4 regions of the Streptomyces sp. NPDC018263 genome follow, and region 3 is predicted to be linked to each of the others. Evidence: riboswitches for the same ligand, from Rfam matches in the RefSeq annotation. Region 3 holds a riboswitch; each other region holds the start of a gene.
The links. A riboswitch is a leader RNA that binds a small molecule or an ion and turns the genes downstream of it on or off. The one in region 3 is predicted to bind cyclic di-AMP.
Positions count from the first base shown of each region.

Region 1: linked by a shared signal. The riboswitch ahead of ACZ3HQ_RS04610 (transglycosylase SLT domain-containing protein) and the one ahead of ACZ3HQ_RS12395 (M23 family metallopeptidase) in region 3 are both predicted to bind cyclic di-AMP.
Region 2: linked by a shared signal. The riboswitch ahead of ACZ3HQ_RS27515 (C40 family peptidase) and the one ahead of ACZ3HQ_RS12395 (M23 family metallopeptidase) in region 3 are both predicted to bind cyclic di-AMP.
Region 4: linked by a shared signal. The riboswitch ahead of ACZ3HQ_RS17725 (transglycosylase family protein) and the one ahead of ACZ3HQ_RS12395 (M23 family metallopeptidase) in region 3 are both predicted to bind cyclic di-AMP.

Region 1 is NZ_JBVHFA010000001.1:975,849-978,038, forward strand. It holds gene ACZ3HQ_RS04605 (polyprenyl synthetase family protein) at 1-247, opposite strand, end outside; cyclic di-AMP (ydaO/yuaA leader) riboswitch at 832-1,031, shown strand; gene ACZ3HQ_RS04610 (transglycosylase SLT domain-containing protein) at 1,036-1,518, shown strand; gene ACZ3HQ_RS04615 (HAD family hydrolase) at 1,584-2,190, opposite strand, start outside.
Region 2 is NZ_JBVHFA010000010.1:106,166-108,355, reverse strand. It holds gene ACZ3HQ_RS27520 (hypothetical protein) at 1-220, shown strand, start outside; cyclic di-AMP (ydaO/yuaA leader) riboswitch at 593-775, shown strand; gene ACZ3HQ_RS27515 (C40 family peptidase) at 779-1,252, shown strand; gene ACZ3HQ_RS27510 (ATP-binding protein) at 1,364-1,834, opposite strand; gene ACZ3HQ_RS27505 (8-amino-7-oxononanoate synthase) at 2,056-2,190, opposite strand, start outside.
Region 3 is NZ_JBVHFA010000003.1:678,230-680,419, reverse strand. It holds gene ACZ3HQ_RS12395 (M23 family metallopeptidase) at 67-1,095, opposite strand; cyclic di-AMP (ydaO/yuaA leader) riboswitch at 1,105-1,273, opposite strand; tRNA gene ACZ3HQ_RS12390 (tRNA-Met) at 1,551-1,624, opposite strand; gene ACZ3HQ_RS12385 (dihydrofolate reductase family protein) at 1,690-2,190, opposite strand, start outside.
Region 4 is NZ_JBVHFA010000005.1:466,023-468,212, reverse strand. It holds gene eno (phosphopyruvate hydratase) at 1-101, opposite strand, end outside; gene ACZ3HQ_RS17725 (transglycosylase family protein) at 425-1,135, opposite strand; cyclic di-AMP (ydaO/yuaA leader) riboswitch at 1,140-1,318, opposite strand; gene ACZ3HQ_RS17720 (transglycosylase family protein) at 1,521-2,190, opposite strand, start outside.

The DNA of each region.
Region 1 (2,190 bases), on a different contig from region 3:
CGACGACGGCCGAGGGCACGATGCGCGGGGCGTGCCGGTCGCCGAACTGGGCGGCCAGCAGCACGAGCAGCGGACGGAACCGCTTGCCGCCGGCCCGCACCAGGTGCTGGGCGGACCCGGTGATGAAGGGGACGTCGCTCTTGGTGGCCTCTAGCAGGCCCGCCTCGACAGCCGCCAGTCCGGCCTGGACATCGGCTTCCAGTGCCTGGTCCCGCACGCTCAGCCCGAACGGCCCGACGACGGTCACGAGGTTCTCCTGTCTGCTGGTGTCTGCTGGCGACTTCACGGCTTGTCGATAGGTCGCTGCCATCAGTCAAGGCAGCGTATCCGGTCCTCTTTCGATCACCGATCGCACCCACCGGTCCAGCTCGTGAGGTATCGGATTTCGTCCGTCATGTACCGAATGGGTGGACAACGGCCGGTGCAGGGGGATTCGGTCGGGCGATCCGACACCACGGGGGTCACACCGGGCCAACGAGCGGGAGGGTCCGAGAGGTTCCGTCTGCGGGGGACCGACACTCCCTAATACCCACAGACGGCTCAAATGCACATAATCCCCCATGTCTGATTTTGCGTATTTTGCGATTCCGTGAGTTGGCTCACGCGGACCGCCCTGACGCGCCTACCCCCCAAAGCCCCCCTCTCACCCCCTTCTTACCGTGCGCGGTACGGAAGTTGAGGATTGGCGGACGCAAAGGATCAAGTAGGCCATTTGGGACAGACCAAGGTCAACTAGCGCTTTGGGTGAATCCACTACTTGTTCCGGACATGTGCGGTCGCATACGTTCCCGCCCTGTCAGGCGAACGCCGAATCCTGCCGCGCCTGGCACACCCACTCACGAACTCATTCGTACGGCAGGAGCGGGGGACCCAGGTAAGCCGCCGGACCGGTGCGACCCATGTCGCGCCGGGACGGCTCGGGGTGAAGCCGAAATCGTCCCCGGTGTCCGACGGGCACCGGGGACGACGCGGCCGGGCACCTCCCCGCCCGAACCCGACAGCTCACCTCGCAGGCGACGGAGAGGAAACACCGACATGTCTGCTGCTGCTCAGCCGCGCCGTGCCCGCACCAAGCGCCTCGTCCGCACGCTCGCCGTCGCCGGTACCGGTGCCGCGATGTTCGCGCTCCCCCTCATCGGCGCCACCAGCGCCTCCGCCGCCCCGGCCGCCAAGCCCGCCGCCGCCTCCGCCGTGTACCCGAACAACCTCGACGGCTGGATCCGCCAGTCCCTGGCGATCATGGCCGAGAAGGGCATCCCGGGCACCTACAACGGCATCCACCGCAACGTGATGCGCGAGTCCTCGGGCAACCCGCTGGCCATCAACAACTGGGACATCAACGCCATCAACGGCACCCCGTCCAAGGGCCTGCTCCAGGTGATCGACCCGACCTTCCGCACGTACCACGTCGCCGGCACGTCCTTCGACCCGTACAACCCGGTCGCCAACATCACCGCCGCCTGCAACTACGCGTACCACCGCTACGGCTCGATCGACAACGTCAACGGCCCGTACTAAGCCGGTACAGCCGCCGAACCACGCCCCCGTCGCACGCCTCGCGCGTGCGGCGGGGGCCGTCGGCGTCAGCGGGGGAACAGGCGCTCCAGGACGACGGCCACCCCGTCGTCCTCGTTGGAGAGGGTCACCTCGTCGGCCACCGCCCTCAGTTCCGGGTGGGCGCCGGCCATGGCGACGCCGTGGGCCGCCCACTGGAACATCGGGATGTCGTTCGGCATGTCCCCGAAGGCCACCGTGTCCGCGCGGCCGAGGCCCAGGTGCTCGGCGGCCAGCGCCAGCCCGGTCGCCTTGGTGATGCCGCAGGGCTGGAGTTCCACCGTGCCGGGTCCCGACATGGTGACCGTGGCCAGCGAGCCGACGACCGAGCGGGCGGTGGCCGCCAGTTCGTCGTCGGACAGCCGGTCGTGGCGCAGCAGCACCTTGCTGATCGGCGCCCGCCAGAGCTGCTCGCGCCGCTCCACCCGTACGGCCGGCAGGGTCGGGTGCGGCATGCGGTAGCCGGCCTCGATCAGGGTGAGCCCGTCCACACCGTCCTGGTCGGCGGCCGCATGCACCTGGCCGACCTCGGCCTCGATCTTGCCGAGCGCGGTCTCGGCCAGCTCCCGGTCCAGCCGGACCGACCACAGCAGGGTGCCGGTGGCGGCGTCGTACACCTGGGCGCCCTGCGCGCAC
Region 2 (2,190 bases), on a different contig from region 3:
GGGCCGGGCCAACCCGGCCCGGCACGGGGACACGTACCGGGCCCTCAGGGCCGCGCAGGCGCTGGTCCGCACGGCGGCCGCGCTCCGCGACGCGCTCGCACTGATGCACGGACGGGGCGAACGGGAGCTGCACGGGCGCACGCTGGCACACGCCCTGCGGGTGCTGGACGGGGAGCGCCGCACCGCGCGCGTCGCGCTCCCGCCCGACGGTGTCGGCTGACCCGGACACCGCCTACGGCCGGACGGGGCCCGGCGTGTCGTCCGCCGAGCCGAAACAGGCCGAACGTGCTACCGCCGACCGGTGTATCTCCGGGCCCGTTTCCGGGCCCGCCGACTTGCGCGCGAAGCCCCCTGCGGGCCGCAGCGCGGCGACCGAAGCCCAGGTCCGGGGCCGTGGAGGGGAGTTGACGGCGGCTCGGACACACCCCTGTCCACCCGAACGGGTGAGTGGTGAGTAACACCACAAACCCCCGGTTCCATTGGGATTTTCGGACAGGAGTGGGCCAAGATCCCTGACTGACGACAAGACCCCGCCACAACGGCGGGGCGCATCCGGGCGGACGCCGAGTCCTGCCGCCACCCGGATGACCGGTCGACAGAAGTGCATCGGCAGGAGTGGAGGACCCGAGCAAGCCGGGTCGCCGGGACGGATGTCCGCGAGTCGCGGACGATCGTGCCGAGCAGCCCTTGGGGTGAAGCCGTGGTGACACGGCCGGGCAACTTCGCCAGCCCGAATCCGACAGGTCATCCTTCACAGGCGGCTGACGAAGGGTTGCGCATGACTGCGCTCAATCGTGTCCCGTCGCTGATGGCTCGGGCCGGCACCGCCTCGGCCCTCACCCTGGCCGCCGTGGGCGGCTCGATCATGGTGCCGGGTCTGGCCACCGACGCCTCCGCCGCGACCACCGCGTCGAAGGCACTGAAGGTCGCGGCGTCCAAGAAGGGCGCCCCCTACCGCTACGGAGCCACCGGGCCGGGCCGCTTCGACTGCTCGGGCCTGACGCTGTACTCGTTCAAGAAGGCCGGCAAGAAGCTGCCGCGCACGGCAGCCCAGCAGTACAACAAGACGCACCACATCTCCTCGGGCCGCCGCAAGGCCGGTGACCTGGTGTTCTTCCACTCGGGTTCCAGCGTCTACCACGTCGGCATCTACGCCGGTAAGGGCAAGATCTGGCACGCGCCGAAGACCGGGGACGTGGTGCGGCTCCAGAAGATCTGGACCAAGAGCGTCTGGTACGGCCGGGTCAACTAGGTCCGGCGGGACACGGCCGGGGACGGCCTCAACGGGCGTACGCGCGCCCCGAGGCCGCTCCCGGCGCCCACCGGGGCCCACCGGGGCCCTCAGTCGGCCCTCAATGGGCTCTCAGCGGGCCGGAGAGGGCTCCGGGCAGGCCGTGGCGGGCCGCGGCTGGCTCGGCACGCACCAGGGCAGCTCGACGAAGACCGTCTTGCCGCCCTCGCGGGTCGGGCGGACGCGCAGCTTGCCGCCGCACTCGACGGTGAGGCACCGGATGATGGCCATACCGCGCCCGTTGTCCTGGGCGACGGCGGCCGGAAGTCTCTTCGGCATCCTCGGGTGGCTGTCCGTCACCCCGATGAGCAGCAGCTCGTCACGGGCCAGTACGACGTCCACGGTGAAGGTGGGCGACTGGCCCAGGGTGTGCTGGACGGCGTTGGTGGCCAGTTCGGAGACGATGAGGCGCACGGTGTCGGTGACCTCGTCGTCCGCGGGGAGCCCCCAGCTCGCCAGCGTGCCCACCACGTAGGACCTGGCCGTGCGGACCGAGGCGGGATCGCTCGGCAGAGTGACGGATGCTTCCAGATGGTCTGCCATGGCGAAGTCGTCCCTTTCCCACGGGTGCGCCCGCCGTCCTCCCACGGGCCGCGCGGCGACGCGGGGCGGAGGTCGGGCATGATCCCGCTCTGGTGCCTGCACGCCAGCCTGCCATCACGGAAGCGGTCCGGTGAACCAACCCCCCAGATACGCGGACATCTGTCGCTCAACGGGGTGAACTCTGCGACGCGAGACCGTATTTGACGGGGTTTTTCCGGGCCTCAGCAGGGCCGAACGGCGGTGATGACCCGTACGGCCCGTTCGATGTCCGCCTCCGACAGGTCCGCGCGCGCGGTCAGCCGCAGCCGGGAGACGCCGTCCGGGACGGACGGCGGGCGGAAGCAGCCCACCGACAA
Region 3 (2,190 bases):
CGATCACTCGGACCCCGTCCATTCCGCTTCCGGGGCAAGGACCCGGTCAAGCCCGGCGGGGACCCCTCAGGGGGTGAGCCCCTTGCCCCGCAGCCAGGCGCCGGGGTCGATGCCGGTGGGCTGGCCGCCGGGGTGGACCTCCAGGTGCAGGTGCGGCCCGGTGACGTTGCCGGTGGCGCCGACCCGGCCGATGACCTCGCCGGTGGACACCTTCTGCCCCGCGCTGACGCTGATCGAGGACTGGTGGCAGAACCACAGCTCGGTGCCGTCGTCGAGGGTGAGGATCGTGCGGTAGCCGTACGCCCCGGCCCAGCCGGCCTCGGTGATCGTGCCGCTGTGGATCGCCTTGATCAGCGTGCCGGTGGGCGCCGCGAAGTCGAGCCCCGTGTGGTACCCGGAGGACCACATCGAGCCGGCCTGCCCGAAGGCCGAGGTGATCGTGTACGAGGAGGTCGGCAGCGTGTACTGCTTGGCCAGCGCGGCGAGCCGGTCGGCCTCGGCCTTCCTCTCGGCGTCGGCCTCGGCCTTCTCCTTGGCCGCCGCGGCCTTCTCGGAGGCTTCCTTCGCGGCCTTGGCGGCGGCGTCGGCGGCCTGCTGGTCGGCCTTGGCGACGGCCGCCGCGGTGGCCCGGCTGTCGGCCTTGGTCTGCTGCCGCTCGGCCTGGGCCATGATCCGGCTGCGCAGCGCCTCGCCCGCGTCGGCGGTGGAGTCGTCGCTCGCGGCGGTGGCCGTGGCGGTGGCGACCCCGGCGAGGGAGGCGGCGGGCGCCTCCGCGTGGTGCCCGTCGATCAGGGAGTCCACGGAGGGCAGGTCGGGCAGCGCGATGGACACGGGCGGCTTGCCGGTGTTGGCGCTCGCCATGCCACCCGCGCCGACGGCGGCGATGACACCGACGCCGAGGACGGTGGAGCTGCGGGCGAGTCCGCCGCCGCGCTGCTTGGCCACGCGGTGCCGGCCGCGTACGGCGGGTAGAGACTCCTCGGTGGGGTTCCATTCCTCCCACGCGCCGTCCTCGGCACGAGGGGCGCCGTAGGCAAAGGGCTCACTCGCGTCCGGCGCGAACGGGGCTTGTGGGGCAGGCCGGTTGGACGCCACGCGGGCGCACTCCTTTCCCTCCTCCGCCTACCGGGTTAGCTGACGGGTTCGGAGCAGGAAGGTCTCCTACGCGCGTAAACCCGGCGTGCTCCGAGAGTGGTGCACGGCGGATCGGGACGCGATTCACCCCAGAGTGGTGGGTCCCCGGTTCCCTTGCGGGATTCGGCGTGTGCGCACGGCGCCGTCTCTGCTGACGGCTGTAACGACCGCGCTGCGTTATCGAACGTTAATAGACACGCGCACTGGATTCCAAGCCCGTCCAGCTTGATCGTTTGACGATCCGACGGGGTGCTTATCGGTCAGGAACGGTACGAAGAGGGCGAGTTGACCGCGCTTCAGGAGTCACAGGAGTTTTGCTGGTGACTCAAAAACACCAGCCGCCCCCGGAGCAACTCGGGGCCGGAAAACACTCAGGGCCGGAATCCGTTTACTGGATTCCGGCCCTGAGTCTTCAGTAGCGGGGACAGGATTTGAACCTGCGACCTCTGGGTTATGAGCCCAGCGAGCTACCGAGCTGCTCCACCCCGCGTCGTTGTGTCTCAAGCATACGTCATCCGCGGGACGCGGCGCACACACCCCGCCGTGACGTGGGCCTCAGTGCGGAAGGTGAGCGTTCGGCTCCTGTGCGAGAGCGGCGCACTCGGGCACCGTCACCACCTGAACGCCCCCCGCGGCGAGCACCCCCGAGCCGTCGGCCGCGGTGACGAAGGTGTCCGGCTCGCGCCAGGCGGTGACCACCCGGCGTACCCCCGCCGCGAGGATCAGCCCGGCGCACGGCACGGGCCGGGAGGCGCGGTGGGCGCAGGGCTCCAGGCTGCTGTAGACGGTGGCGCCGGGCAGCCGCGGGTCGGCCGGGTCCAGCTTGGCGAGCGCGGCCTCCTCGGCGTGGACCACCGGATCGCCGCCCTCGCGGGAGTGGCCGCGCGCCAGCTCGGTGCCGTCCGCCGCGACGACGACCGCGCCGACGCTGAAGGCCGTGTCCGAGGGCGGGCAGAGCGCGGCCAGCTCGCAGGCGGTGCGCAGCCAGTGCCGGTCGGCGGCGGTGTCCAGCGGGCCGGTGCCGGGGGCGGTGGGCTCGTACCGCATCAGGACGAC
Region 4 (2,190 bases), on a different contig from region 3:
CGACCCGTGCTGCCGTCGTCGAGGCCGACCTCGACCTCGACCGTGGGGTTGCCTCGGGAGTCCAGGATTTCCCGAGCTACGACGACGTCGATGGACGGCACGAGCATCTCCTTCATGGATGTGACGCGATGGGTGCGGGGCGTGCGCGGGTGGCACGCCTTGCGTCTAGAGCCTAACCGTCCCAGGGGCGTCGGCCGTCGACCGACCGCCTCGTGGACGGGGTGGGACAGGGAGACCGTACCCATTGTTCCCGCCCGGAACAAAGGGTTCTGGGCAAAGGCTGCGGGCGGGGAGGCGGGCCGGTCGGGGAACGCGCACCGCCCCGGCGCGCGGGGGGAACGCGCACCGGGGCGGGGGGTCCGTCAGGGGACCGGAAGCTCGGAGGCCGGACGGTTCGGGGGCCGGGCCGCCGAGCGGGTCGCGGTTACTTCAGGTGGAGCATCTGGCCGGGGAAGATGAAGTCGGCCTTCTCGACGATGTCCTTGTTCAGGTCGAACAGCTTCTTCCAGCCGCCCTGGACCTTGTGCTTGGCGGCGATGGAGCTGAGCGTGTCGCCCTTGACGACCTTGTACTCGCCGTCGCCCTTCTTGACCTTGCCGCCGGTCGGCGTGGTGACGGTCTTGCTCGCGTCCGGACGCTCGGTGGAGCGGGAGGCGGCCTGGTCGTCGGCGGTGCGCTCGGAGGTGTCGGCCGCGGCCTTGTCCTCCGACGTGGTGTCCGTGGAGGGAGCCGGGCTCGCCGGAGCGGCGGAACCGCTGTACGGCGTGCTGGACAGACCCGTGCCGCAGACCGGCCAGGCGCCCTTGCCCTGGGCGGAGAGCACCTTCTCGGCGACGGTGATCTGCTGCTCCTTGCTCGCCTTGTCGGCGGTGGAGGCGTACTGCGTGCCGCCGTACGCGGCCCAGGTGGAGGCGGAGAACTGGAGCCCGCCGTAGTAACCGTTGCCGGTGTTGATGGACCAGTTGCCGCCCGACTCGCACTGGGCGACGGCGTCCCACTCGGAACCGGTGGCGGCGGAGGCGCTGCCCGACGCCATCACCGGGCCCGCGACGGCCGCGCCGGCGACACCGGCGAGCGCGAGGACACGGACGGTCTTGGACGGGCGACGGTGCTTGCCCTTGCTGGAGAACAGCATGGATCGATCCCCTCACCGACGCCTGCGAGGTGAGCTGTCGGGTTCGGGCCGGTTGAGTTGCCCGGCCACCCCTCCCCGGTACTTCCGGAAGGCGTGGCTCCACCCCAAGCCCGTCCCGGTGTCAGTCACCGGTTCGGGCACCTACCTTGGGTCCCCCGCTCCTGCCTACGGCGCTTGACGCGACGGTTGTCCCCGACGGCCGCTGGCAGGATTCGGCGTTGCGGCCACGGGTGCTCGTGGTGACGAGCGGTCCCGACCGTAGACATGCCGCGCGGCGAAATTCAAAGACGATCAGGTCTTCTGAGAGTCATCCCACACTTTCGCCAAATAGGACATATAAGAATATAGCGGGGCGTCAAATGCCGCTGTGCGCCGTCTGTTCGCCCTATTCGCCCGGCACTTCGAGGGTCTGACCCGGGTCGACATGGTTCGGGTTCGCGCCGATGGCCTGCTTGTTCGCGGAGTACAGGGCCTCCCAGCCGCCGTCCACGTCCAGAGAGTCGGCGATGGACCCGAGCGTGTCACCGGCGCGGACGGTGTAGGTGCCCGGAGAGGCGGTGGCGTGGCGGCCCGTGCCGGCCGTGTGCTGACCCTCCGTCACGCTCTCGTCGGCGTTGCCGCCCCGGTGACGGCCGCCGCCGAGGTCGCCGGTGTCGACGAGGCTCCAGGAGCCGCCGTCCTCCCAGGACTCGTCGTCCTCCGCCGCGGGGGCACTGGAGGGCGAACCGCCGTCCTTGTAGCCGGGGTCGGCGGCCGGGGGCGCGGACGCGTCGGAGCGGGAGGCGCCGGCGTCCTTCCCGGCGTCGACGGAGGCGTCCTTCTCGCCGGCGCTCGGGGACGGCTTGCCGGTCTCCTTGGCGGAGGAGTCGGACAAGTCGGACGGCGGGGAGGAATTGCCCAGTCCGGACGAGTCGGAACCATCGGACGAAGCACCCGCGTCGGGAGCCTCGCTCGACTTGCCGGCGTCCTTGTCCGAGCCGCCCTGGCCGGCGGAGGGGGACTCGCTCACGCCCGTGTCGACGTCCACCGAGCCGGAGTTCGAGGTGAGTCCGGCG